3 regions of the Photobacterium japonica genome follow, and region 2 is predicted to be linked to each of the others. Evidence: predicted binding sites of a transcription regulator. Region 2 holds the regulator's gene; each other region holds the start of a gene.
The links. Region 2 encodes CRP, which controls carbon source genes, mostly activating them, when cyclic AMP is high. Its sites were predicted from a motif close to TGTGANNNNNNTCACA; they were not measured.
Positions count from the first base shown of each region.

Region 1: the regulator CRP is predicted to act here: its motif matches at 2,298-2,313, upstream of rppH (RNA pyrophosphohydrolase).
Region 3: the regulator CRP is predicted to act here: its motif matches at 4,721-4,736, upstream of ectA (diaminobutyrate acetyltransferase).

Region 1 covers NZ_JAKJSN010000009.1:83,402-89,789, forward strand. The annotation lists gene L4C36_RS02635 (NADP(H)-dependent aldo-keto reductase) at 1-407, opposite strand, end outside; gene L4C36_RS02640 (DUF6482 family protein) at 590-892, shown strand; gene mutH (DNA mismatch repair endonuclease MutH) at 996-1,688, opposite strand; gene rppH (RNA pyrophosphohydrolase) at 2,466-2,984, shown strand; gene ptsP (phosphoenolpyruvate--protein phosphotransferase) at 3,013-5,268, shown strand; gene L4C36_RS02660 (sulfite exporter TauE/SafE family protein) at 5,284-6,117, shown strand; gene lgt (prolipoprotein diacylglyceryl transferase) at 6,164-6,388, shown strand, end outside.
Region 2 covers NZ_JAKJSN010000007.1:190,795-204,395, reverse strand. The annotation lists gene kefG (glutathione-regulated potassium-efflux system ancillary protein KefG) at 1-537, opposite strand, end outside; gene L4C36_RS01465 (ABC transporter ATP-binding protein) at 728-2,656, shown strand; gene L4C36_RS01460 (TIGR02444 family protein) at 2,688-3,143, shown strand; gene L4C36_RS01455 (hydrolase) at 3,252-4,232, shown strand; gene L4C36_RS01450 (YheU family protein) at 4,284-4,505, shown strand; gene L4C36_RS01445 (phosphoribulokinase) at 4,659-5,528, shown strand; gene L4C36_RS01440 (OsmC family protein) at 5,850-6,254, opposite strand; gene crp (cAMP-activated global transcriptional regulator CRP) at 6,528-7,160, shown strand; gene L4C36_RS01430 (hypothetical protein) at 7,338-7,526, shown strand; gene L4C36_RS01425 (DUF1338 domain-containing protein) at 7,603-8,421, opposite strand; gene astD (succinylglutamate-semialdehyde dehydrogenase) at 8,458-9,942, opposite strand; gene astA (arginine N-succinyltransferase) at 9,954-10,976, opposite strand; gene L4C36_RS01410 (aspartate aminotransferase family protein) at 11,114-12,337, opposite strand; gene L4C36_RS01405 (aminodeoxychorismate/anthranilate synthase component II) at 12,765-13,346, opposite strand; gene trpS (tryptophan--tRNA ligase) at 13,470-13,601, opposite strand, start outside.
Region 3 covers NZ_JAKJSN010000080.1:3,504-9,891, forward strand. The annotation lists gene L4C36_RS21815 (helix-turn-helix domain-containing protein) at 1-75, opposite strand, end outside; gene L4C36_RS21820 (HAD hydrolase-like protein) at 83-748, opposite strand; gene L4C36_RS21825 (aspartate kinase) at 860-2,290, opposite strand; gene L4C36_RS21830 (ectoine synthase) at 2,393-2,779, opposite strand; gene ectB (diaminobutyrate--2-oxoglutarate transaminase) at 2,793-4,058, opposite strand; gene ectA (diaminobutyrate acetyltransferase) at 4,082-4,621, opposite strand; gene L4C36_RS21845 (DEAD/DEAH box helicase) at 5,628-6,388, shown strand, end outside.

The DNA.
Region 1 (6,388 bases), on a different contig from region 2:
GTTTCCCGTTGTGGCCAATGCAATTGATACAAATCGATGTAGTCGGTGTGTAAGCGTTCAAGGCTGGTTTCTACCGCATCATGAATGTTGCGGCGATCGAGCGCCATGTCGGGGCGAATATACGGCAAGCTGCGTGGACCCGCGACTTTGGTGGCGAGAATCACTTTGTCACGACGGCCGGTTTTTTTCAGCCAGTTGCCAATGTAGCGTTCGGTCAGGCCTTGTGTGTCAGCCTTGGGCGGGACGGGGTACATTTCTGCGGTATCAATGAAGTTAACGCCGCGTTCAAGGGCCAAATCGAGCTGACTGTGGGCCTCTTTTTCGGTGTTTTGTTCACCAAACGTCATGGTGCCAAGACAAATTTTGCTGACTTCCAGATGGGTGTTCGGGATCGTGTGATAGTGCATGAGTCCTCCTTGGACGGCGTGCGTAACCGATAAGCCATGATTTGACTATAACGTGATGCCGCCTTGCTGAGAAGCCGGGTTTTCGCGGAGGGAACTTGCTGACTGACAGGAACTGACCAATAGTTAAAAACAGTTATTGTTCATCAGGGTAACGGTTCGTCACCCGCACGTTAGGGCACGCTATGAAATTGTCACAGTTAAAACATTGGACGCAGGCCAATACGGGCACATTGCCCCATTGCATTGTCACCAGTTATGCGGGATGTGCTGACTATTTGATGGAGGTGGAATACAAGCACCATCTTGAGCCATTGAAAAATGACGCCGGGGAGATGGTACGGTTTCAAACGTTAGATCAGGTCGGTGAGTTGTTGCGGCCGCTGGGGATCACGTCGGTGACGTTGCGCGTCACCGATCCGTATGACGAGTTTTCCCCGGATGGTCAGTTTTCTTCCTGCCGGGAAGACATGACGATCGCTTTGTAGTTGGATCGTTTTGTCGTGGTATAGCCTTGTCGTGGTATAGCTGTCGTCGTATGGCAGTGCGGCATGCCCATGCGAGAGCGGCCTAATAATGAAAGCCGAAAAATCAGAGAATAAAGTAACGCTCAAGCAAACCCGCAGTGAACGCGGTTTTGAGGTAAAAGCCCCGCGGCAAGGTTTTGATCGGCTGACCATTCGCGCCATAGGCTTCGGTTAAGGCCCGGCTGTTGGCCGCTTTAGGACGAAGCTGTAAAACGTCCCCATGGCGAGCCGTGATCTGCTCGACGCGACCCAGAACGATCATGTCCATCAACTCTTCCCAGTCTTGGCGTAGTTGTTGTTCCTCATCGGCGGACGGACGCCAGAGTAAGGGCGAGCCGACATGGCGTTCAGCCAATGGGATTTCACGTTCGCCTTCGACGGGGATCCAAAGCACGTGGGCGAGCTTATGGCGAATGTGGCTATTTTCCCAGTTCAAGCCCTGTAGTCCAATTAATGGGGCGACACAAACGAAGGTGGTTTCAAGTGGCTTGCCGTTATAACCGATCGGGATGGTTTTGAGTTCAATGCCGAGTTCGGCAAAGTCAGGGATCGGTTTGCTGCCCGCACTGGCGCCTAAGTGCCATTCCAGTAATTGGCCGACCCAGCCTTTATCGCGTTTGAGATCGGGTGGGGGAATGATCCCTGCTTCTGCGGCTAATTCACCCAATGTCATGCCTGCAAGTGCATGCGCCCGTTCAAGCAACGCCTGTTCAGTGGTGGGAGTGGGCTTGGGAGGCAATTTGTCTACAGGTTTCATAAGATCATCGTATCGTTGGGTCTGTGGTCATCGCGTAGGATTTTATCATAGTGAAAGACACTGCGGGTGGGTAAAAAAACGGCGAAGCCGTGCGTCAATACCGCACGATCACTGGGATTGCTGCGAGGCGTGACGGTTGATGTTGACGGGTGTTTTTGTCTATCACTATGAAAATACGTCATTTTATCGAGTGCTTCATACGATCTTCGTAAAAGGCGAGGTTTGTGATGGGCGAGGTGGGAATGATCTTCTCTGTTTAGTTATCCACAAGGGAGGTAGGCAAATTTCTTTATAATCAATAATATGGATAAATACACAGGGGTTTGGTGGTATTTTAAACGCATAAGAGAGGGTTTTTTATGCGGTTATTGTCGTGTGGTGTGGATAAGGGCGTTATTGTTCGATCTTTGACCGCTCGCCTTGTGTCGAGTGTGGATCCAAAGTGTGATCGATTTGTTTTTGCGTTATTTTGATTTTATCTTATTGTTTTAATGTGATTTGTTTTTTGCGTCTGTTGGTAATTTCAACAGTTTAGCAGTGTGAAGATCCTGTGGTATTCGCCCGTTTCATGGTTTCTTCACAAATCTATCCACAGAAAACGTGTATAAATGTGGCCTAGGTCTCATTTGATTGTTTATAAAAAAAGCACCTGTGTGAAGTTATCCAGAATATGCGGCTTTGGTAGGAAAAAGACGTGATAAATTAGAATGTTTGTTTACCCGTTGCACTGACTATGAAAAAATCACAATTAATAGAGATTTATATTGAGGTCGTCCAGTGATTGATGGCGATGGATACCGCCCGAATGTGGGTATTGTGATCTGTAATAGCCATGGCGAAGTATTCTGGGCTCGACGATATGGACAACATTCCTGGCAGTTTCCGCAGGGCGGGATTGATGAGGGGGAAACCCCTGAGCAAGCCATGTATCGGGAACTCTACGAGGAAGTGGGACTAACCAAGAAAGATGTGCGAATTTTGGCGTCAAGTCGCCATTGGCTTCGTTACAAACTTCCTAAACGGTTAGTTCGCTGGGATTCTAAGCCTGTTTGTATCGGCCAAAAGCAGAAGTGGTTTCTGCTCAGTCTAGAATGTGATGAGTCAAAGGTGAACATGCAGCGTGGCACGACACCGGAGTTTGATGGTTGGCGTTGGGTCAGCTATTGGTATCCGGTGCGGCAGGTTGTGTCCTTCAAGCGAGACGTTTACCGGCGTGCACTAAAAGAATTTGCCGCAATGGCAATGCCGTTTAAAGAGCGAAAAGACCGCAAAAAGCGCCGGATTAATCGAGGATAAACGCGGTAAAGAGGGAATAGGGCAAAGTATGCTGACGCAACTGAGAGAAATTGTTGAAAAAGTGGCCAGTGCCCCAAGCCTTCTTGATGCGCTTGACCAGTTAGTGGTGAGTACGTGTCAGGCGATGAAAACAGACTGTTGCTCTGTGTATATCGCCGATCACAAGCGTCGACGCTACACCCTAATGGCGACAAAAGGTTTAAAAAAGCCCTCCCGTTACACGGGCCTTGCGTTTGGCGAAGGGCTGGTCGGGCTGGTCGCTGACAGGGCAGAGCCTATCAACGTCGCCGATGCGCGTCATCACCCCAATTTTAAGCGTCTCCCGGGCACGGGAGAGGACGCATTTCGCTCGTTTTTTGGTACACCGATCATCCACCAGCGTCAGGTGTTGGGGGTATTGGTGATCCAACAGCGTGAACAGCGTGAGTTTAATGAGGGTGAGGAATCCTTTATGGTGACCTTGGCCGCTCAGCTCGCGGTGCTGCTGGCGCATGCCAAAGCGCAGGGGATGTGGCCGGATCAACACAACGGTTTACACTTGCAAGGCTCGGCGGCATCGACCGGTGTGGCGGTTGCCCGTGCATGGTGGGACGATAACCAACCCCGATTGGAATTGGTTGCCCCCGCCTCCTGTTTAGATCGCGAAGCGGAACAAGAACGCCTGAGCATTGCCATTGAACTGGCCAGTGCCGAGTTTCGCCGTCTGCGTAAACGCTTTGACAGTGAACTGCAAAAAGAAACCCTCGCGATTTTCGACCTGTTCAGCCATTTGTTGAATGATCCTATGCTCCGCAAAGATCTGTTTGGCAAGGTCGCCAGTGGTGACTTGGCGGAATGGGCGATCCGCCAAGTGGTGGAGACGTATTCAGCCCGTTTCACCAACATGAAAGACGAGTACCTCAAAGAGCGTGCGCAAGACATTCGCGAGCTCGGGCAGCGTTTACTCTATTTCCTCAACAATGACGCTGCGACCGAACACCAGTGGGATGAACCCGTGGTGTTGCTGACCCGTGAACTGACCGCCGCCATGCTGGCCAGCGTGCCGCGTGATAAACTGGCGGCGGTGGTGTCGCAAGAAGGGGCCGCGAACTCGCATGCAGCGATTCTTTCCCGTGCACTAGGGATCCCCGCCATCATGGGGGTGGATTTTGTGCCGGAGAAAATCCATGCCTGTCAGGTCATTGTGGACGGCTACCGGGGGGATTTGCTGGTTAACCCCAATCGCCATGTGTTGGCGGAATACACCCGTCTGTTACGCGAAGAAAACGAGTTGGCAAAAGTGGTGGAAGTGGGCTTGGACAAGCCGGCTGTGACCCGTGATCAACAGCGCATCAATGTATTCCTTAATGCCGGTCTCAGTGCTGATACCAGTATCGCGGTGAATCGCGGGGTGGATGGTGTGGGTCTTTACCGTACCGAAGTGCCGTTCTTGTTGCAGCGCAGTTTTCCCTCGGAAGAAGAGCAAACTCACCAGTACCAGTCGATTCTGGCGACGTACCCGAATAAACCGGTGGTGATGCGTACCTTAGATATCGGGGGGGATAAGCCGTTACCGTATCTGACCATTGAAGAAGATAACCCGTTTTTGGGCTGGCGCGGGATCCGTTTTACCCTCGACCATCCCGAAATTTTTCTGATCCAAGTGCGTGCCATGCTGCGAGCCAGTATTGGGCATGACAACATGGACATTTTGCTGCCGATGATCTCCGGTATTGCCGAGCTTGATGAGTCGATTTTGCTGATTGAGCGGGCCTACGCGGAAGTGGCTAAAGTGGCGGAAGCGCAAGGTCATACCCTGCGTCGGCCACGGATTGGGATCATGATTGAAGTCCCGTCCATTTTGTACCAATTACCGGTGCTGAAAGGACGCGTCGACTTTATTTCGGTTGGCAGTAACGACTTAACCCAATATTTACTGGCCGTTGATCGGAACAATGCCCGGGTTGCCGGTGTCTATGATGCACTGCACCCTGCCGTGATCCATGCACTTAAGCACATTATTACTGCGAGTCAGCAATTGCAGATCCCCGTGAGTGTGTGCGGTGAGTTGGCTGGTGATCCGATCGGGGCTTTGCTGTTGGTGGGTATGGGCTATCGCTCACTCAGTATGAATACCCGTAATGTCGCCAAAATCAAATATATCCTTCGCCACATTTCACTGGCGGAGATGGAGGAACTGGCGCAGTATGCACTGTCAGCCACGTTCGCTGATGAAATTCGAACCCAAACAACGGCCTTCGTCGATAGCCATGGATTGGGTGGCTTAATCCGTGCGGGTAAATAGAACATCATGGTAGACATGTGGAACAGCGTCATGGCGGGTGAGGCCGTGTACAGCAATGCGTTGTGGGCGTTTGCATTTTGTTTGGGGCTGGGCGCCGTGGTCGGTGTGTTAGCCGGTCTGCTGGGGATCGGGGGCGGTTTGCTGGTGGTGCCCGCGTTGGTTTGGTTGCTGCCTTTGGCAGGGATTGAAAGCCAACAAGTCATGCACATGGCGTTAGCCACATCGCTGGCCAGTATCGTGATGACCTCTGGGTCATCCGCGCGTAATCACTACCGATTAGGCAATATCGACTTTGTGGTGGTGAAAAGCCTCGCCCCCGGCGTGATTTTGGGCGGCTTAGGCGGCAGTGTCGTGGCCGAATTGGTGCCCAGTGACAGTTTGCCGCAAATTTTTGCCATAATTGTGTTACTACTGGCGGTACAAATGCTGCTTTCCATGCGCTTTACGGGCAACAAGCCGTTACCCGGCGCCGGTAAAACCTTTTGTGCCGGTGGTGTGATTGGGGTGTTGTCGAGCCTAGCGGGCATAGGGGGGGGATCGTTAACTGTCCCTTTCCTTAACTGGCATGGGGTAGAGATGCGCCGTGCGATCGGCTGTGCGTCTTTTTCCGGGGCACTGATTGCGGTTGCGGGCATGGTTGGCTTTATTGCGGCAGGTGCCGGGGATGAGGCCTTACCGCCATTGAGCGTGGGGTATGTGTATGTGCCTGCACTGGTGGGTATTGCGATCACCTCTATGTCCACGACTCGTTTTGGGGCGGCGTGGGTGAGTCGCTTACCGACCCCGATGCTGAAAAAAATATTCGCGGTTTTCTTGCTGTTTATTAGTGCGAAAATGTTTATGGGATAATGCATCACAGAGACTCCCCTCTGTGTGACAGATTGAGATAAGTAGAATGAGCCAAGGTTTTTTAACGTTCCCGACGATTGATCCTGTATTGATTGAGATCGGGCCGTTGGCCATACGCTGGTATGGCATGATGTATCTATTGGGATTTGTGTTTGCCATGTGGTTGGCAAACCGTCGCGCGGATAAGCCGGGCAGTGGTTGGACACGCGATCAGGTCAGCGATCTCCTGTTTGCTGGTTTCTTGGGTGTGGTCTTGGGTGGCCGTATTGGT
Region 2 (13,601 bases):
CAGTGGATCCGCCAGCCATTGGCGATAACGGGCCACATGGTGACGCCGTTCTTCCAGTGGGATCCGACGCGCCCAGTGCAATACCACAGGGGGAAGCCACGTCATTTGACATAACGCGGCACACAATTCAAACGGACGTAAGATGTCTGTAATCGTACAGCGGTTATAGCCATCCGGCGTGTAGGCTTCGGCCGCCCCGCCCGTGGTCACCACGGAACACCAATATTTGCCTCGGGTTTGCTGGCCTTCACCGTGGGCAAAGCCTTTACTGAGTACCACGTCCATCCACTCTTTGAGCAACGCGGGGCAGGAGTACATATATAAAGGGTGCTGAAAGACAATCACATCGTGTTGGGCAAGGCGATCGCGCTCGGCCGCTACATCAATGAAAAAATCGGGGTACACGGCATAGAGATCATGCACCGTGACATGCGTGAGACCTGCGGTTGCCTCAAGCATGTCACGGTTGGCAATCGACATCTGTGGATCGGGGTGCGCGTAAATCACCAACACGCGCGGGGGTCCATGAAAAGGCATAACACTCCTTGTGTTCGGTCATAGCATGACCGTAATGCGGATATACCCATCATACATACTTGCCGAGAAATAGGTACCGCGGGCGACTCTATTCATCCTGCCCGGATTAGCAGTCCCCGTCGCTTTCGGGTAGACTCCGCTCTCATTCTGGCATTTAGTTTTTGCGGAGCGGGGCTTCCCGTCACAGGTCATGATCACTTTTTCGGATATCCAACTTCTTCGTGGTGGCAAGGTGCTACTCGAGCACGCCACAGCGACGATCCACCCGGGCGACAAAGTCGGCTTGGTCGGTAAAAACGGCTGCGGCAAATCCACCTTGTTTGCCTTACTTAAGCATGAGCTGAGCGTTGATGCCGGTAACTGCCAATACCCCGCAAACTGGGAACTGGCATGGGTCGCACAGGAAACCCCTGCTCTTGAACGTGCCGCGTTGGAATACGTGATTGACGGCGACCGCGAATACCGCCAATTGGAGCACGATCTTCAAGCGGCCGAGCTCGCCGATAACGGCACACTGGTGGCGGAGCTTCACGGTAAACTCGAAGCCATCGGGGGCTACAACATTCGCGCCCGTACTGCAGAGCTGCTCGACGGTCTTGGCTTCTCGCAAGAACAAATGCAATGGAACCTGACCCAGTTCTCGGGGGGATGGCGTATGCGTCTGAACCTCGCACAAGCCCTGCTATGCCGTTCTGACTTGCTGCTGCTCGATGAACCGACCAACCACTTGGATTTGGATGCGGTGATGTGGCTGGAAAAATGGCTACAGAACTACCGAGGCACCTTGGTACTGATCTCTCATGACCGTGATTTCTTGGATCCGGTAGTGAACCGTATCATCCATGTCGAAAGCCAAGCCATGAACAGCTATACCGGCAACTATTCTTCATTTGAGAATCAGCGCGCCGAAAAGCTCCTGCTGCAACAGGCCTCGTACCAGAAGCAGCAAAAGCAAATGTCGCACATGCAGTCGTATATCGATCGCTTCCGTTATAAAGCGAGCAAAGCCCGCCAAGCGCAGAGCCGCATTAAAGCCTTGGAGCGCTTGGAAAAAGTACTGCCTGCACAGTTCGACAACCCATTCAGCTTTGAATTCAGAGAGCCATCAGCCCTGCCGAACCCGATCTTGATGATGGATCAAGTGGCGGCCGGCTATGACGATAAACTGATCTTGGAAAAAATCCGTTTGAATCTGGTACCGGGCAGCCGCATCGGGTTACTGGGCCGTAACGGCGCCGGTAAATCAACCCTGATCAAAATGCTGGCGGGCGAATTACCGGCGAAAGCGGGCGATATGGCGTACTCACAAGGCGTGAAGATCGGCTACTTTGCCCAGCACCAGCTTGAAACCCTGTACCTCAATGACACGCCGGTACAGCACTTGGCACGCATCGCGCCGGATGCCAAAGAGCAGCAACTGCGTGATTACTTGGGCAGTTTCGGTTTCTTGGGTGACAAAGCGCTGGAAAAAGTGGGCCCGTTCTCGGGCGGCGAAAAAGCCCGTTTGGTGTTGGCATTGATTGTATGGCAACGTCCGAACCTGTTGTTACTCGATGAACCGACCAACCACTTAGATTTGGACATGCGCCAAGCGCTGACACTCGCGCTGCAGTCTTATGACGGGGCAATGGTCATTGTCAGCCACGACCGTTACTTATTGCGTGCCACCACCGATGATCTGTACTTGGTGCATGACCGCAACGTTGAGCCGTTTGATGGTGACTTGCAGGACTATCACAAGTGGCTGACCGAACAGCAACGTCACGAACGTCGCGAGCTACAAGCGAGCAAACCGGAAACGGTCAAAGACAACAGCGCCGCGTCACGCAAAGAGCAGAAACGTCTGGAAGCGGAATTCCGTAAACAAACGGCGCCGATGCGTAAGCAAATCGACAAGCTGGATAAGCAAATGGAAACGTTGAGTGCGACACTGGCGGATGCCGAAACGCACCTTGCTGATGTCACTATCTACGAAGCCGATAACAAGGCGCGCCTGAATGAGCAACTGAAGCGTCAGGCCGAAGCCAAGTCAGCGTTGGAAGATGTCGAAATGGAATGGATGGATCTGCAAGAGCAACTGGAAGCACTGGAAGCCGAGTGCTTAAACCTGAATGCGTAACGCTAATCCATCAATCACAAGGTGATGCACCATGACCCCAACGCTGACGGCAGCGGATTTTTGGCAATTTTCATTGCACCACTACCGTCAAGCGGGGGTTGAAGCCGCCTGCTTGCAGTTCCAAGATCAGTATCAGGGCAACGTTAACCTTGCCCTGTTACTGCATTGGCTTGATACGCAGTCATTCTCTCTTCCTCCCCAAGAGCTGACAGCACTGCTGACCACGCTCGCACACAGTGATCCTTCACTGCAACGTTTTCGTGCCCAACGCCGCGTACAAAAAGCCCATCTCTCTACCTCGACCTATCAAGCGCTGCTTGCCGAAGAATTGCAGCATGAACGCCAGCAACAGACCGACTTAATTCAGCAGTGCCAAACCTTGCCCCTGCGCCCCGCGATCCAACCACATAACCTGCTCGCCTATTGCCAGCACTGTCATGTCCCCACCGTCCTGTACCGACAATTACAAGGTCACACCACTGACTAACCCGCACCCTTTCACTGGACGACCTCCCGATCCCGGCGTTATGCTTTCTGCACTTTTCTTCCTTAACGGCTTTATATGTCCGACAAGGCGTGCTTATCAGGAGTCATCATGCAACCGTTCATCCCGGCGCACGGCTTACGCAATGCCCATCTGCAAACCTTGCTACCGCGCTTTCTTCGCCGCCAACCACTGTTTGAACCGATCACCCAACGCATTGATACCCCCGATGGCGATTTCCTTGATTTAGCCTGGACCGCCCCGCCTGAACAGTGCGCCCCAGACCAACCGGTGATGATCCTGTTCCACGGCCTAGAAGGCAGCTTTAACAGCCCTTATGCCAATGGCCTGCTGCATGCCGCAAAGGCGCAAGGCTGGCTCGGGGTGATGATGCACTTTCGCGGATGCAGCGGTGAAATGAATCGCCTGCCTCGCAGCTACCACTCAGGGGAAACCGGTGATGCCCGTTTCTTTTTGCACTGGCTACGTCAACACCTGCCGACGCAACCGTTTATGGCAGTCGGTGTTTCACTGGGGGGGAACATGTTGGTCAATTATCTGGCAGAAACCCAGCACGACGCTGATCTGCTCGCCGCCCAAGTGATCTCTCCGCCGCTCGATTTGGCGGCCTGCTCAAGCCGTATCCAGCAAGGTTTTTCCCAAGTTTACCAACGCTACCTCGTGAGTTCGATGAAGCGTAATCTCGACCAAAAGATTCAGGCGCACCCGCTGGCTATGCCGCTCGATACCCATGCCGCGCAGCGTATTCGCACTTTATGGCAATTTGACGAACACATTACCGCTCCCCTCAACGGGTTTGCCAATGCCGATGACTATTACCAACGGTGCAGCGGCTTATCCAAACTCGAGCGCATTACCACCCCGCTGCGGATCATCCATGCCAAAGACGACCCATTCATGACCGAGGCCGTGATCCCGCAACAGCCGCTACCGCCGCACATTGATTACCACCTGTCTGACCATGGCGGCCACGTCGGGTTTGTCACCGGCCACTGGCGTCAACCGGTCTTTTGGTTGGAACACACGGTACCCGCATGGTTCCTGCAGCAACTGCAAGCCCTCTACAAGTGACAACATTGCCAATATAATAAGGAATTCTGTTCAACCATGATGACCACACCCATGATTATTTCTTGGCAAGACATTGATCCAGAGACCCTGACCAACCTGATCGAGCATTTTGTGCTGCGCGAAGGCACCGATTACGGTGAACAGGAGCTCAGCATGGCCAGTAAAGTGCAGCATGTCCGTCAGCAACTCGAAAGTGGCGAGGCGGTGATTTTCTTTTCGGAATTGCACGAAACGGTCGACATCAAACTGCGCCGCGATTTAGGCCGCGCCTGATCCCGCCCCCTTCGCATCGATATGCAAGATTGTGATGCCCGCCTCAAGGATGCTGGTTCGGTTAGCCCACCAGCATTTTTGACAATCTAACTTGCTATTATCCTGCCAGCCTGTTAATAACTCTTTCCGTTAATGTTAACGACAGGGTTTGTCATGTCAGCAAAACATCCGATCATAGCCGTCACGGGATCGTCGGGGGCCGGCACCTCCACCACCTCCGAAGCGTTTCGTAAAATGTTCAATATGATGAACATCAATGCCGCTTGGCTGGAGGGGGACAGCTTTCACCGCTTCACCCGCCCCGAGATGGATGTCGAGATCCGCAAAGCCAAAGAGCAAGGTCGCCATATCAGCTACTTTGGCCCGCAAGCCAATGACTTCCCGCTACTGGCCGATTTTTTCCGCCAATACGGCCTGGATGGTAGCGGCCAATACCGCCGTTATCTGCATACCTTCGATGAAGCCGTGCCTTATAACTTGATGCCCGGTACGTTCACCCCGTGGCAGTCATTGCCAGAAAATACCGATGTGTTGTTTTATGAAGGGTTACATGGCGGGGTGGTCGACGGTGACACCAATGCGGCACAGCATGTCGACTTATTGATAGGCATGGTGCCGATCGTGAACTTGGAGTGGATCCAAAAGATCGTCCGCGATACCCGCGATCGGGGTCATTCGCGTGAGGCGGTAATGGAATCGATTGTTCGCTCAATGGATGACTACCTCAATTACATCACCCCTCAGTTTTCTCGCACCCACATTAACTTTCAGCGCGTGCCGACGGTAGACACCTCTAACCCATTGAGCGCAAAAGCCATCCCCAGTTTGGATGAGAGTTTTGTGGTGATCCGCTTTCGTGGGATCAAGAAGGTCGATTTCCCTTATCTGCTGTCGATGATCCAAGGCTCCTTCATGTCACGCCATAACACGTTAGTCGTGCCCGGCGGCAAGATGAGTTTTGCGATGGAGCTGATCATGCGCCCCTTGATCCAACAGTTGATAGATACCGGGAAGATTGGGTAGGAAAAGCAGGGACGAAGAACAAGTTTGCGCGTTTATAGGGACGAGTGTCGAGTCAGAGCAAAAGCAACAAGAGACGAGTTTTCGAGTAGCGAGTGACGAGTAAGAGCGACTGTGGTCCTGTGGTCCTGTGGTCCTGTGGTCCTGTGGTCCTGTGGTCCTGTGGTCCTGTGGTCCTGTGGTCCTGTGGTCAAAATACCGCTTCTCATTCAAGATTCAAGTACTTCAGTTCTCGCTCTTACCATAGGGCCTTAGGGCCCAAGGACCGCTCTCGACCACCCTTGCTTTTCCGCACTTACTCGCCCCTCGTCCCTTCTTTCTGTCTTACGCTTCAATGATCTCGTACGAGTGAGTCATTTCTACGCCTTCACCCAACATCAAACACACTGAGCAGTATTTCTCTAACGAATCCGCCACGGTTTTTGCCACCAAGGTTTCATCCAACCCGTGGCCAGTCACCACAAAATGCAGATTGGCCGAGGTAAATAAACGCGGCGCTTGCTCACGACGTACCGCTTTGATCTGCGCTTCACAGGCGGTGATCGGCTGGCCCGCAGACGTTAACCCGCTCACCACATCCACCGAACTGCATCCCCCTGCTGCCATCAAAACCAGCTCCATCGGGCTGGGAGCTTTTTCGCCACCATTGCCGTCCATCACCACACTATGACCTGAATTTGACTGGCCTAAGAAGGTCATCCCTTCTACCCATTTAACGCGTGATTGCATTGCATTCTCCTTACTACTTTTGAGGGATTTGGGCACTATCTAACAACCGTGTGATCATGTGCACACTTATGGGTATAAAATGGCCGCGCCCGATAGATCAATATCAAGAAAAGCGTGCCGAAAAAAGATAAACTCTGAACTAATTATTCAGGTCAGCTTGCAGCCTTGCCGTTGACTGAATATCCTAAACGGCGAACTACATTATTGTTAGGCCCGGCCTCAAACGTATAGGGACGTCGTTGTTGGGCAACAAACGCAGAGGAAGTTAGTAATATGGTTCCAGGTAAACCTCAAACAGATCCAACTTTAGAGTGGTTTCTTTCCCATTGCCACATTCATAAGTACCCGTCAAAAAGCACGTTGATTCATGCGGGTGAAAAAGCTGAAACGCTCTATTACATCGTTAAAGGTTCTGTTGCTGTTCTCATCAAGGATGAAGAAGGCAAGGAAATGATCCTGTCTTACCTAAACCAAGGTGACTTCATTGGTGAGCTAGGTCTGTTTGAAGAAGGCCAAGAGCGTACCGCATGGGTACGTGCAAAGACCCCTTGTGAAGTGGCTGAGATTTCATTCAAGAAATTCCGTCAGCTGATCCAAGTCAATCCAGACATTTTGATGCGTCTGTCTGCACAGATGGCAAGTCGCCTACAAGTGACAAGCCAGAAAGTGGGCGACCTTGCGTTCTTGGACGTAACCGGCCGCATCGCGCAAACATTGCTGAACTTGGCGAAACAGCCAGATGCAATGACGCACCCAGACGGCATGCAGATCAAGATCACCCGCCAGGAAATTGGTCAGATCGTCGGTTGTTCTCGTGAAACCGTTGGCCGTATCTTGAAGATGCTGGAAGAGCAAAACCTGATTTCTGCTCACGGTAAAACGATTGTGGTGTACGGTACGCGCTAAACGTACGGATCACACCTATAAAAAAAGCCGCCATGTGCGGCTTTTTTTTGGCTTAATGTATCGCCACAGAGCATATTTGTTAGCGAGCTCACTCTTTTCCTTGTTTGCCACGTCCACACTTGATGCTACATTATGCATATCAAGGCACTCTGATTTCTATGGATGGAAATACACGCAATGGACATTGAACGTTTCTCCCAGCATCACACCACACTCTCAGCTGGCACCACCTTCCCACTGCCGACAACGGTAGAGCTCACCGGGTTTAGTGATGGACGATCTTTCTTGGAACAACAGGAGCTTCCCCGTTATGGTACCGCGCGTCCTGGGTTAGAGATTTCCCCCCTCGACAGCCGCCACCTGTAAATACGGCGACCACCGCACCGTGTAATGAACTCGCTATCGAACAGGGATGGCGCGGGGTGCTATATTTCTCGTATGGCTACGGCTCTCTGGCCATCACAGGCACATCAGTGCTTTCGAAGATCTTATCGGCTGACGCTTCCACAAACCCCGAATACAACGCTTCGCCCTCAGCGGTCGGATAACGTTTGGCAAACTCATAAAAGCCACCGGGAATGGTGTATACCCCATCGATAAAGCCTACATCGACCTGATCGGCCAAGGTCGCTGACTGCTCCAGCATCACCGCAGGCGACCCTTTCACTTCACCGCCTGACGCATTAATAGTAAACCCATTGTGTTGCAGCAGATGGTTCACTTCTGCCACCTCAGTAAATTGTTCAAGGTGATTAATGCTGACAGTAAAATGGTTCGCGCCAAAGCCGTGTGCGGCCAACCACCCCGCATATTCGCTTTCCGCATACAGCAACTCATAGGTGGCGTAGTCCAAATCCCAAACTCGCCCACCAAACAAGAACGACGGATCCCGCATCACCGATTCCGGCACCTGCTCAATCAAATCCCGTACGGTTTCTTGGAACAAAGCACTGAATTGCCCCACCATCAATTCACTGATGAACACTTTCGGCGCAAGGGGATTAGGGTGCTCAAAATGCTCGGCATAGAGCTTTTTCCCGTCAAAATGGTATTTCCCCATCGGCTTATACCCGATCGCAATGAAGGGCGCGGCAAGTCGGTCTAACCCGACTTTGGGTAAATTAAACGTCCGCAATGCGATGTGATCATTGTGCAGCGGCTCTTCTTCCGTCAGCAAGTCATGTACCTCTTGCGCCGACGGGCATAACCGCTGCACATAGTCTTGCCACAAATTATCAAACAATTGCACTACCCGTTCCATCTCATCCCCTCCTCACAAGGTGACATCACTCGCTGTCTATTCGCTGTCTATTTCGCGGTTTAGGTCGCTCCCCATGCCAGGGATCGGCTGGGCGGGCAACTCGGGGTGCGCCCCTTCCATCGATGCCATGGGATAGGCACAGTAATCGGCAGCATAATACGCACTCGGGCGTAAGTTACCCGATGCCCCCGGCCCACCGAACGGTGCATCGCCACTGGCACCGGTCAACGGTCGGTTACGGTTCACGATCCCAGCGCGAATATGATCGAGAAAATACGCCCATTCCGGATCGTCGGTCGAGATCAACCCGGCGGATAACCCAAAGCGGGTGGCATTGGCCAACGTCACGGCGTCTGCCAACGTGTCATAACGCACGACCTGCAACAAGGGACCAAAATACTCTTCATCCGGCAGCGCCACGACGGCAGTCACATCGATGATCGCAGGCGTCACGATCGCCCCTTGCCCGCGCGTGGCGGTTAGCAGGCTGTTTCCCCCTAATGCCACTAAGTCCGCTTCGGCTTGCACGATACGATCGGCGGCGGCCACGGATATTTGTGGCCCCATAAACGGCGCTGGGGACGCAAAAGGCCCATCGATATGCAGCTGCTGCGTTAACGTTACTAAACGCGCCACCAACTGCTCCCCTTCCTCTCCACGCGGCACATACAATCGGCGTGCACAGGTACAACGTTGACCGGCACTTAAAAACGCCGACTGAATAATAGTGTAGACAGTGGCGTCCAAGTCGCCATAGTGCGGTGACACCACCAAGGGGTTATTGCCGCCCATTTCCAGTGCCAACATTTTCTCTGGGTGACCGGCAAACTGACGGTGCAGCAGGTGACCCGTGTGTGCACTGCCGGTAAACAACAGCCCATCAATGCCGGATGACTGCGCCAAAGCTTCTCCTGTTGCCCGTCCGCCTTGCACCAAATTGATCACCCCATCCGGCAATCCTGCTTGCTGCCACAATGTCATCGTGATTTCCGCGACCTTGGGCGTCTGCTCTGAAGGTTTAAAGACCACGGTATTGCCCGCTAACAACGCAGGCACAATGTGGCCGTTCGGCAAATGGCCTGGGAAATTATAGGGGCCAAAGACCGCCATCACCCCTAAGGGGCGATGCCGCAGCACCGCCTGTGTTGTGCCTATCGCCTTCTGTTTTTCGCCAGTACGCTCGTGATAGGCACGCAATGAAATCGCAATCTTACCGACCATGGCGCCCACCTCGGTGCGGCTTTCCCACAACGGCTTACCGGTTTCCTCTGCAATCACGGTGGCGAGCGTTTCTTTGTTGGCTTCAACCAGCTGGGCAAAACGCTCTACCCACGCCTGCCTGTCCGACAATGACGTATGGCGCCACGCCAGCAAGGCATCGCGGGCACTGGCCACCGCCGCTTCCACTTGGGCTGGCGTCGCCGCGTGGCCTTGCCAGACCGGTTGCTCGGTAAACGGGTTCAGCGACACCATGGCTTCGCCTTCGCCTGCGAGCCAATGTCCTGCTATCCATTGCGTCATAACACGTCTCCTTATTGAACAATCAAACGGATCGGATCGCCTTGCTTTACCTGCAACGCGGCGGCCATGTCGGCACGGATCACGGCTTGCGCGCCCGCTTCCGGCCCAGCGATAGACACCGGCCCCACCACGGCCCGAAACCCAGTAAACGAAGTATTGCTGATCACGCAATCTTTTCCGTGTTGAGGGTCACCAATCACCACCTGACACTGTTGTGAATGGCGTACCGATTCAATATTGCGCAGTTCGCATTCAACGGTCGGGCCAGCGTCAAAGATGTCGACATAGCCGCGACAGCTAAAGCCTTCTTTCTCCAACAAACGCAACGCCGGGCGGGTATTGTCATGGACTTCCCCGATCACCGCCTGCGCTTCTGGGCTGAGCAAATTGACGTAAATCGGCAGCTTAGGCATCAAATCAGCAATGAAACCTTTCTTACCTATCCCCGTCAGATAATCGGCTAAGGTGAAGTCAATCGAGAAGAAATGGGCTTTCAACCAATCCCAAAACGGCGAGTTACCGGCTTCATCAGACACGCCACGCATTTCCGCGATCACGGTGCGGTCAAAGCGTTCAGTGTGCTGCGCCAGCATTAAGAAACGGCATTTCGATAACAAGCGGCCATTCATGCCGACGCGCCATTCGGGACGTAAGAACAAGGTACATAACTCACTCACGCCAGTGTAGTCATTGCCAAAGGTGAGGATTTTCACCACGTTGTGCACATTCAAACGCTGTGATGAGTGCACTACCGTGCTGAGGTGGTAGGTATAAAAGGGGCTGTCGAGCCCCACGGCCGCTTCAATGGCGGTCGTACCGGCTATCTCACCGGTCTCGGTATCTTCGGCCACCATCAGGTACCCTTCCGGCCCCGGTTGGATCACCGCTTTAGCAAAGCTGTCTTCGGAATGTTGAATGCGGGCCGCCAAGATCTCTTCGTTAACCGGCAACGAGGTAAACCCATGGCCAGATGCCTCCGCACATTGCATCAATGCGGGTAAATCATTGGCGGTAATCGGTCGAATCACTAGCATCGTCTTCCCTCCTGATGCCCATAAAGGCGCATTGCTTGAGTGCTCATTGTCGCCCGACACGGCGGAGGCATGGGTAACAATGCGTCCTGCATGCTCGCCCATGCCCATTCATTTGGGGTGCTTATTATATGAGGCACTTATTGCGGTTGTGCGTATACCTTGGCAATGGCACGTTCCAATCGCGCCATCCCTTCGTTGAATTCTTCACGGCTGATCGCCAGCGACGGGGTAAACCGCACCACATCCGGCCCCGCCACCAGTACCATCACCCCTTCCTCCCCTGCGGCAACAAGCACATCACGGGCGCGGCCTTGATAATCACTGTTCAGCGCCGCCCCCAATAACAAACCTTTACCACGAATGTCACCGAACATCGGATAGCGACCATTGATGTCCTGCAACGCCTCTCGGAACCAGTGTTCACGCGCTTTGACACCGGCCAAGAAGTCAGGATCAGCAACGGTACGCACCACCGCTTCAGCGACGGCACAGGCCAATGGGTTACCCCCATAGGTCGAGCCGTGCGTGCCCACTTTCATGTGCGCCGCCAACGCTGTCGTCGTCAGCATGGCACCAATGGGGAAACCGCCGCCAAGCGATTTGGCGGTACTCAGGATATCCGGCGTGATCCCTAACCCTTGGTAGGCATAAAAATCGCCGGTACGGCCATTGCCGGTTTGTACTTCATCGAAGACCAGTAAGGCATTGTGCTGATCACACAGATCACGCACCCCTTGCACAAACGCGGGATCCGGCGCGATGATGCCCCCTTCCCCTTGCAGCGGTTCCATCATCACCGCACAGGTGCGAGATGACATGTGGGCTGCCAAAGCGGCAAGATCGTTATACGGCAGGTGGGTCACATCGCCCGGTTTCGGGCCAAAGCCGTCAGAATAGGCGGCTTGCCCCCCCACCGTCACAGTGAAAAAAGTACGGCCATGGAAGCCTTGGGTGAAGGCGATGATTTCGGATTTTTCCGGTCCAGCGGTGTCTGCGGCATAGCGACGAGCCAGTTTCAGCGCCGCTTCATTGGCTTCGGCGCCGGAATTGGCAAAGAACACCTTGTCGGCAAAGCTGTGTTCGGTCAGTAAACGGGCCAGACGCAGTGCCGGCTCGTTGGTCATGACATTACTAACATGCCACAACTGCTCAGCTTGCGCAGTCAACGCCTGCACCATTACTGGGTGACAATGCCCCAAACAGCTGACGGCGATCCCGCCGGCAAAGTCGATATAATCTCGGCCGGCCTGATCCCAGACTGTCGCCCCTTGGCCTTTTACCGGGATGATTTGCATCGGTGCGTAACACGGCACCATCACCTCATCAAACACCTGACGATCTACCGTCTGTTCCTTTTCCATTGTCGTATCCTTCTTTGTTCACTGCCTTAAACACAGTATTTACATTTTATTAACCAATTCCAATAGCAGATTATGTTTTTATTTTCTGCACGCGACGAGGTTAATCCCTACGATGTACATAGTTATGCGTTTTTATGGCAAAGTTATTAAGACCAAAAAAAGACAAACTGTATTTCCTTTGAGGAAATAGCGTGCCCAACGGTAAGGAAGTGAATAATTGCTCAGCTCGATAAGAGGCCGAGAAGCAAAGAAGAAAAAGGAAGAGGTGCCACAATATGGCATGTGATCACGCGCTATCTTGGCCATTTTCACGCATAAATGCAGGCATTCAGTAGGAAAAGAAGCAAATTAGGAGGAGATGAAGCACGGGGTTAAACCAACAGGCAGCACAATCAACTGCCTAAAAAACACGGTGTTGAAGAGGTAATCAGATCGTGCGACGCAGGAAGTTAGCCAACAACTGATGGCCTTGCTCGGTCAGGATGCTTTCAGGATGAAACTGCACACCTTCAATGGGCAAGGTGTTATGAACGATCCCCATGATTTCATCAGGTTCACCGTCACGCTCGCTCCATGCCGTCACCGTAAAGCAATCCGGCAGGGTATCGGCTTTGACCACCAGCGAATGGTAACGGGTCACCGTCAGCGGTTCGTTAAGATCGGTAAACAGGTAGTTTTGCGTATGGCGAATGGCCGAGGTTTTCCCGTGCATCACTTGCCGCGCCCGGACCACGTCGCCGCCAAATACTTGGGCGATGGCCTGATGTCCCAGACACACACCGAGGATAGGCAGTTTACCGGCAAAATGCCGAATGGCCGCCAGTGAGATCCCGGCTTCATTCGGGGTACACGGTCCCGGAGAGATAACCAGATGAGACGGTGCAAGGGCTTCAATCCCAGCCAGATCGATCTCATCATTGCGCACCACCTGCACGTCTGCCCCTAACTCACAGAAATATTGATACAGATTGTAGGTAAATGAATCGTAGTTATCGATCATCAATAGCATGAGTACCACCGCTTCCTCAACATGACAGCGGCCTATTTTGCAGTAGCCCCTCAGAAAGGCAAGTACTGGCGAAAAAAAACCGGCAATCCGCCGGTTTTCGTCAACATGCTTTCGCGTGGATACTTATGGGCGCGCCACAAACCCGATCGCTTCGTACACGTTCTTCAACGTCACAGCCGCGCGCGCAGAGGCTTTTTCTGCTCCGACTTTCATCACGCTGTCCATATACGCACGGTCAGCACGGATGCGGCGGTA
Region 3 (6,388 bases), on a different contig from region 2:
CCGATGATCGGCGTTCTCACGGATTGCGCCATAGATCACCACAAGTCCCGTTTGCGTATAGAAATAGGCACTCATCGCTTTTCTACCTTGCCTTCAATAACGCTGCAATCGCTGCTGGTAACGCACAAGGTTTTTGCACTATACGTGCAGGCTGTTCTTGGCTTAACTCTGCTTCATCACCATACCCCCACAACACACCGATAGATCGCAACCCATTGTGGTGTGCCGCTATCAAGTCCACGTTACGATCACCAATCATGATGGCATTTTGATCTATTGCTCCCTCGCTAAGCAGTTGCGCTAGTTGTTGCGTTTTATTGATACCGATATCCCCACCATTGACGAACTGAAAATGCTGCAATAGACCAAAGTGGGCTAAAATCATCTCAGCAAAATCTTTACACTTTGCCGTGCACACGGCTAAAGGATAGCGTTCAGCTAAGGCTTGAATGACCTCTGCCATGCCGTCATACAAGATGTTTTCCGCGTACCCTTCTATGGCATAACGCTCACGGTACGTCGCCACTAATGAGGCGATCAACATCGGGTCATCGTTTTCAACAAGCGCAGCAAACGTTAAATCCAGCGGCGGGCCAATATAGGTACTGATCTCTGCATCATCACGTGACGGATAATCGTGATCTTTCAACGCGACATTGATACAGCGAACAATGCCCAATTTCGGATCACTAATGGTGCCGTCGAGGTCAAAAATCACGATGGGTGATTGCGTGTTTTTTTCTGACATAATCGCTCCGAATGTCTTGTCAAGCATGCCTTAATGTAAAAAATCGTCATCGTTCGCGCACAAAAAAGCCGAGTTAACACTCGGCTTGGTATGGATCATGCGGCAATACAATTACGCGACTTTGCTTTTTGAATCTGTCTTGCTGTCAGCATCAAAAAACTCATCATGCAACGCACAAATCGCACCTTGGTATTCGTTGTCACTCACGACAAACTGCACGTTAACATTACGCATTGACGAGTGAAGCGCCAAGGGAGTGATGTCGGCGTTCATTAATGAGCGCACTCCTTGTGCCAAGGCTTTATTGGTATCGATCTGAGAACCAATCACAGAAATCAACGCAACCATGCGGCCTTTAATTTCAGCACTTGGGTGTTTTTTCTCTGCCTTGTACAGTACCTTGTTCAGGCTTTCTGTATTGCCGCCCAAGTAATAGGTGATAGAGTTGGCGTTCATCTCTTTACCAATCAAATCAACACGCTCATCGGCAATAATCTCCATCAACTCATAGCTGACGTTATCAACCTTACCGACAATAGCCTGATCAAACAGGTGCAACGCAAACACTTTTTCTTTACCCGCAATGATTTCAATTTTATTCGCACTTGGCTGATACGAACCTGAAATCACGGTGCCTTTATGCCCGGGTTCAAAGGTGTTCTTGATTTGCAGTTCAATGCCACTTTCACGTAAACCCGCCGCCGCATTCGGATGAATCGCTTCCATACCGAGGCTCGCTAACTGATCCGCCACATCATAGTTAGTCTGACCAATCGGCAATACCTTCTCTACCCCGACCATTCGAGGGTCAGCAGAGCTAAGGTGATATTCTTTGTGAATAATCGCCACATCCGCATTGGTGATAGAGGCAATACGGCTGAACGTGATTTCACTGTAGCCGCGGTCATAGGTCGACATCAGCCCTTTTTTACACGATGCGTAACCGGTCACAATCGGCAACTCTTTGCTGACATCAATATCAGCAAACGCATCACGAATGTTGTCATCCAACAACTGGGTTTTCTCATCGTTCCAGCCAGACAAATCAACAAAGCGAGCGTTCAGACCCACGTTTTTCAATTTTAGCGCGGTGTTATACGCACTGTGCGCCTCACCAATCGAAGATAAAAACTCACGGACTTGCGGCAAATAATGACGCAATGTGAATTGACCGTACTGGCAGGTTTCAAAGATATTTGAAATACAATTTTTCGCTTCGGCAATACGCGACTGGATAAACTTATCCGCACGCAGACGATTCATTGAATCGGCAAAAATTGTTTCATTAACGAGTAACATGCGCTGCTGAACAAGATCGAGCGCAGCCTGCCAACCTTCATCCCGCTTGGCAATCAACTGGTAAACACCCGGCTTGCCGGTTTTTTTACATTCAAGCAGTGCATCAGTCATCCCGCCGTAGGCTGATACCACAAACACGCGGTTGTATCGGTCTTCAGGCGCAGGGCGTAACATAATATTGTCTAACACTGCATCAAATGCAGTCATCGAGGTACCGCCGATTTTCTCTACGGTATAAGTCATAAATAGGCCTTCGCTGTGTAATAAGGAGTGTCATAAAGACAATGGCGACAAGAAGACATAAGCGAGACGCTTTCCCGCCCATGTAAACCGTTCGATGAAGACTTAATCCACGAGGGGATAAACGCCGTTTTCATCGTGCACTTCTGCGCCAGTAATCGGCGGGTTAAAGACGCACGCCATAACCATTTCTTTATTTTTGTACGCGCGAAGGTAGTGCTCATCGTGCTTATCGAGGATATACAGGGTGCCGGGGTTGATCGGGTAGGTTTCCCCGCCTACCACTTCAATTTCCCCTTCCCCGCTCATGCAATACACAGACTCAAGGTGGTTCTTATAGTGAATATGCGTCTCTGTATTTTCATAGATGGTGGTGATATGGAACGAGAAACCCATCTTGTCATCTTTCAACAACATTCTGACGCTTTCCCATGTGTCACTCACTACACGTCGCTCACCTTGGCGACACTCATCCAATGTTCTTACAATCATTATAATTCCCTTATTAAGACGCTTTCTTGAAGTGTTTCTCGGCAATGGCTTCCACTGCCCCTTCAAAAATATTCAATCCTTGATCCAGTTCTGCATCTGTAATCGTCAGTGGGCAGAAAAACTTCACGACTTCATCATTAGGGCCAGCCGTCTCAATGATCATGCCGTTAGCAAAACAGGCTTTCGCAATGGCTGATGCGATCTCATCGCTCTGACATTCGATACCGATCATCATGCCGCGCCCTTTTTCTTTCACAAACAGGCCAGGGAAACGGCTCAATGAACGCTGCAACACCGAACTGATCTTTTGTGAGCTGCGCTGAATATGCGCTTCAAAATTAGCATCGGCCCAGTATGTTTCCAATGCCTTGGCTGCCGTAACAAACGCATGGTTATTTCCACGGAATGTGCCGTTGTGCTCACCCGGCTTCCAAATATCCAGCTCAGGCTTCAGCAGTACCACGGCCATTGGCAGTCCATAGCCACCAATTGATTTCGACAAGGTCACCATATCCGGCTTAATGCCTGATGGCTCGAAACTAAAGAAGGTGCCAGTACGGCCACAACCCGCCTGAATATCATCAACAATCAGTAGGATATCGTGAGCCTGACAAATCGCACTCAGGCGTTGTAGCCATGCATTAGAGGCGACGTTCAATCCACCTTCACCTTGTACTGTTTCCAACAACACCGCTGCTGGCTTATCCATACCGGCAGAATTGTCCGTCAGCATGGTTTCAAACAACGCGAGGCCATCGACACCGGCATACCCTTCAAACGGAAGACGGGTCACGTTGGTTAACGTTGTACCCGCACCTTGACGGTGATGTTGATTACCCGTTGCTGCCAGTGCACCGCTCGTACAACCATGGAAACCGTTCGTGAAAGCCACAATCGTGCTTCTGTTTTTTACTTTTCTTGCCAGCTTTAAAGCAGCTTCAACAGCATTGGTGCCGGTAGGCCCGGTGAACTGTACTTTGTAGTCTAATTGTCTTGGGGCGAGAATGTGGTCATTCAATGCATGAAGAAAATCAGCTTTCGCATTGGAATGCATATCCAAACCATGCGTAATACCATCGGCAGCAATGTAGTCGAGTAGTGCTTGTTTCAAAACAGGATTGTTGTGACCATAATTTAACGAACCGGCGCCAGCCAGAAAATCCAAATATTTGTCGCCGCTTTCTGTTTCCAGCCAACAGCCTTTCGCTTTTTGAAACACAACGGGGAAGTTATTTGAATATGAACGTACTTTAGATTCTTTCTTGTTAAATATATCCATGTCGGGACCGTTATAATTCCTATTTATTGAGAGTTTTTTAGCGTAATACGATACAAATATTCCGTATCATGCTTACCCTTAAAGTGCGTATTTTCATCTAAGAATGTGCTGATAACACCTTGCTGAAGATGTTGCGCGTCTAACTTTTTGAATAAAGCCCACGACGCATCATTATCTTCTGTGATTGTCGTTTCAATCGTATCAATCGTATTTTTCATTCTGCCGAGTAATGTCGTCAGCATGGTAAATGCTAACCCTTCACCGCGTGCTTGTGGTGAAACAGCCACTTGCCAGATGAATAATACATTTGGCTCATTGGGTTTTTGATAGGCAGAAATAAATCCGGCAATCGCACTATCACGTTCAGCAATCAGGCATGTTTTGCTGAAATGGGAAGACTGTAGAAAATTACAATATGAGGAGTTGGTATCAAGAGGTGGGCAATTGGCAATCAAGGTAAAAATAGCATCACCGTCAGTGATTGAGGGTTCTCGAAAATTCCACATTGAAGTCTCTTTCTCTTCAATATCAGCTGTCATCCGCTTAGCGATAGAAGTGCTCATATATGACACATATCCTTTGAGTTATAATGAAATCGCACCTTTATTATCCCCACAACCACCACCTATAAATCAAATTTTTGACGCTAAAACCCTTGAATATGTGACATCCGTCACAATTTTCTGATGTTTTAGTCAAATAAAAACCCTTCGAGCACTAATTTATTTTGCTTTATTTTCGTGATACTGATCAACATCCTTTGTCAAAGTGTGGAAATACAAGATCGTTAAACGGTTAAATACGGATTAACAAAAAATGATAGTGTCACGTCATTAACCCATAAAAAAAGCACACAATAGACGATCTTGCTGCACGCTTAATTTTTCGGTATCCAGTAGTCCTGTGACTGGGCTATTTTACGGAATTATTCCTAATCAGAATAATATGCCAAGCGAAGACCTTTAAAAATGAATCCGTATAATACTTACTGCCCACTTTCAGCTATTACATCAACATTACAAACGCCAAAACAACATCTGTCTTACCTCTATTTATTCGTTCACCCATGCAATACAACATGGGCACCATCAACAAGTCGATGGTAAGGGTGACTTTGGGCTGATTTGTATGAGGATATAGTCATGGGGGTATAGAAGAATCCACACAACGCAGGCACATTAAGCATTGTCTAACTACGGCACTTATTACCTGAATGAAAGACTGAAAGACAGAAATACTGAACTCGACAATCGCAACGCGACCAACCGTCTGCAAACCATCTGTAATAAACTCACCATCGTAAACAGTAAAAGAGACATACACTTGTTTATACGCATGCCGGTATCACGGATAAACAAAGCCATACACAACGATGGCGATACGATGTGGAAGCCTGAAAGTAAACATCCCATCTTGGGGCGTTTAGGCCGGTGAAGCATGCCTTTTTCCAAACGTTTTTCTGACATAACCGCTTTTCTTTCAGTAGTTCGTGATAGAATTCACGTTAACACTATCTTTCTGTGGGAAAATCGCCCACGGCAAGACGATTTCATTCAATTGAGACTACCCATGCCATTTTCTACTCTTGGATTGAGCGATCCAATCCTAAAAGCCATCGCGGAATTAGGTTACAACGCTCCTACTCCTATTCAAGAAAAAGCCATTCCTGTTGCGCTAACTGGAAAAAACCTGATTGCCGCCGCGCAAACGGGTACCGGTAAGACTGCGAGCTTTACGCTGCCGATCCTTGAAATGTTGAGTAAAGGTGAAACTCAGCGTAAAAAACGTGTCCGTGCGTTGATCCTTGTCCCTACCCGTGAATTGGCGGTACAGGTAGAGGCGAACATTGAAAGCTACAGCAAATACATTGGCGTAACGTCACTGGCTGTATACGGTGGCGTGGATGAAAAACCACAGAAACAACGCTTAATCGACGGCGTTGATATTCTGGTAGCGACCCCTGGTCGTCTGCTGGATCTGCACAGCCAAAAAGCCGTGTACTTTGAAGAAATCGAAGTGCTGGTACTTGATGAAGCTGACCGCATGTTGGACATGGGCTTTATCGAAAAAATCAATGATATCGTTGATCGCCTTCCCCATGATCGCCAGAACATGTTGTTCTCAGCAACACTGTCTCGACAAGTCCGTGAACTCGCGAAAACCGCTATCGATCACCCTGTCGAAATTGCGGTAAAAGCCGATGACAACACGACACCAAAAATTGATCAGTGGTTAGTCAGTGTCGATAAAGATCAAAAATCTGCGTTATTGAGCCACCTGATTAACGAAAATCAGTGGGATCAGGCACTGATCTTTATTGAAACGAAACA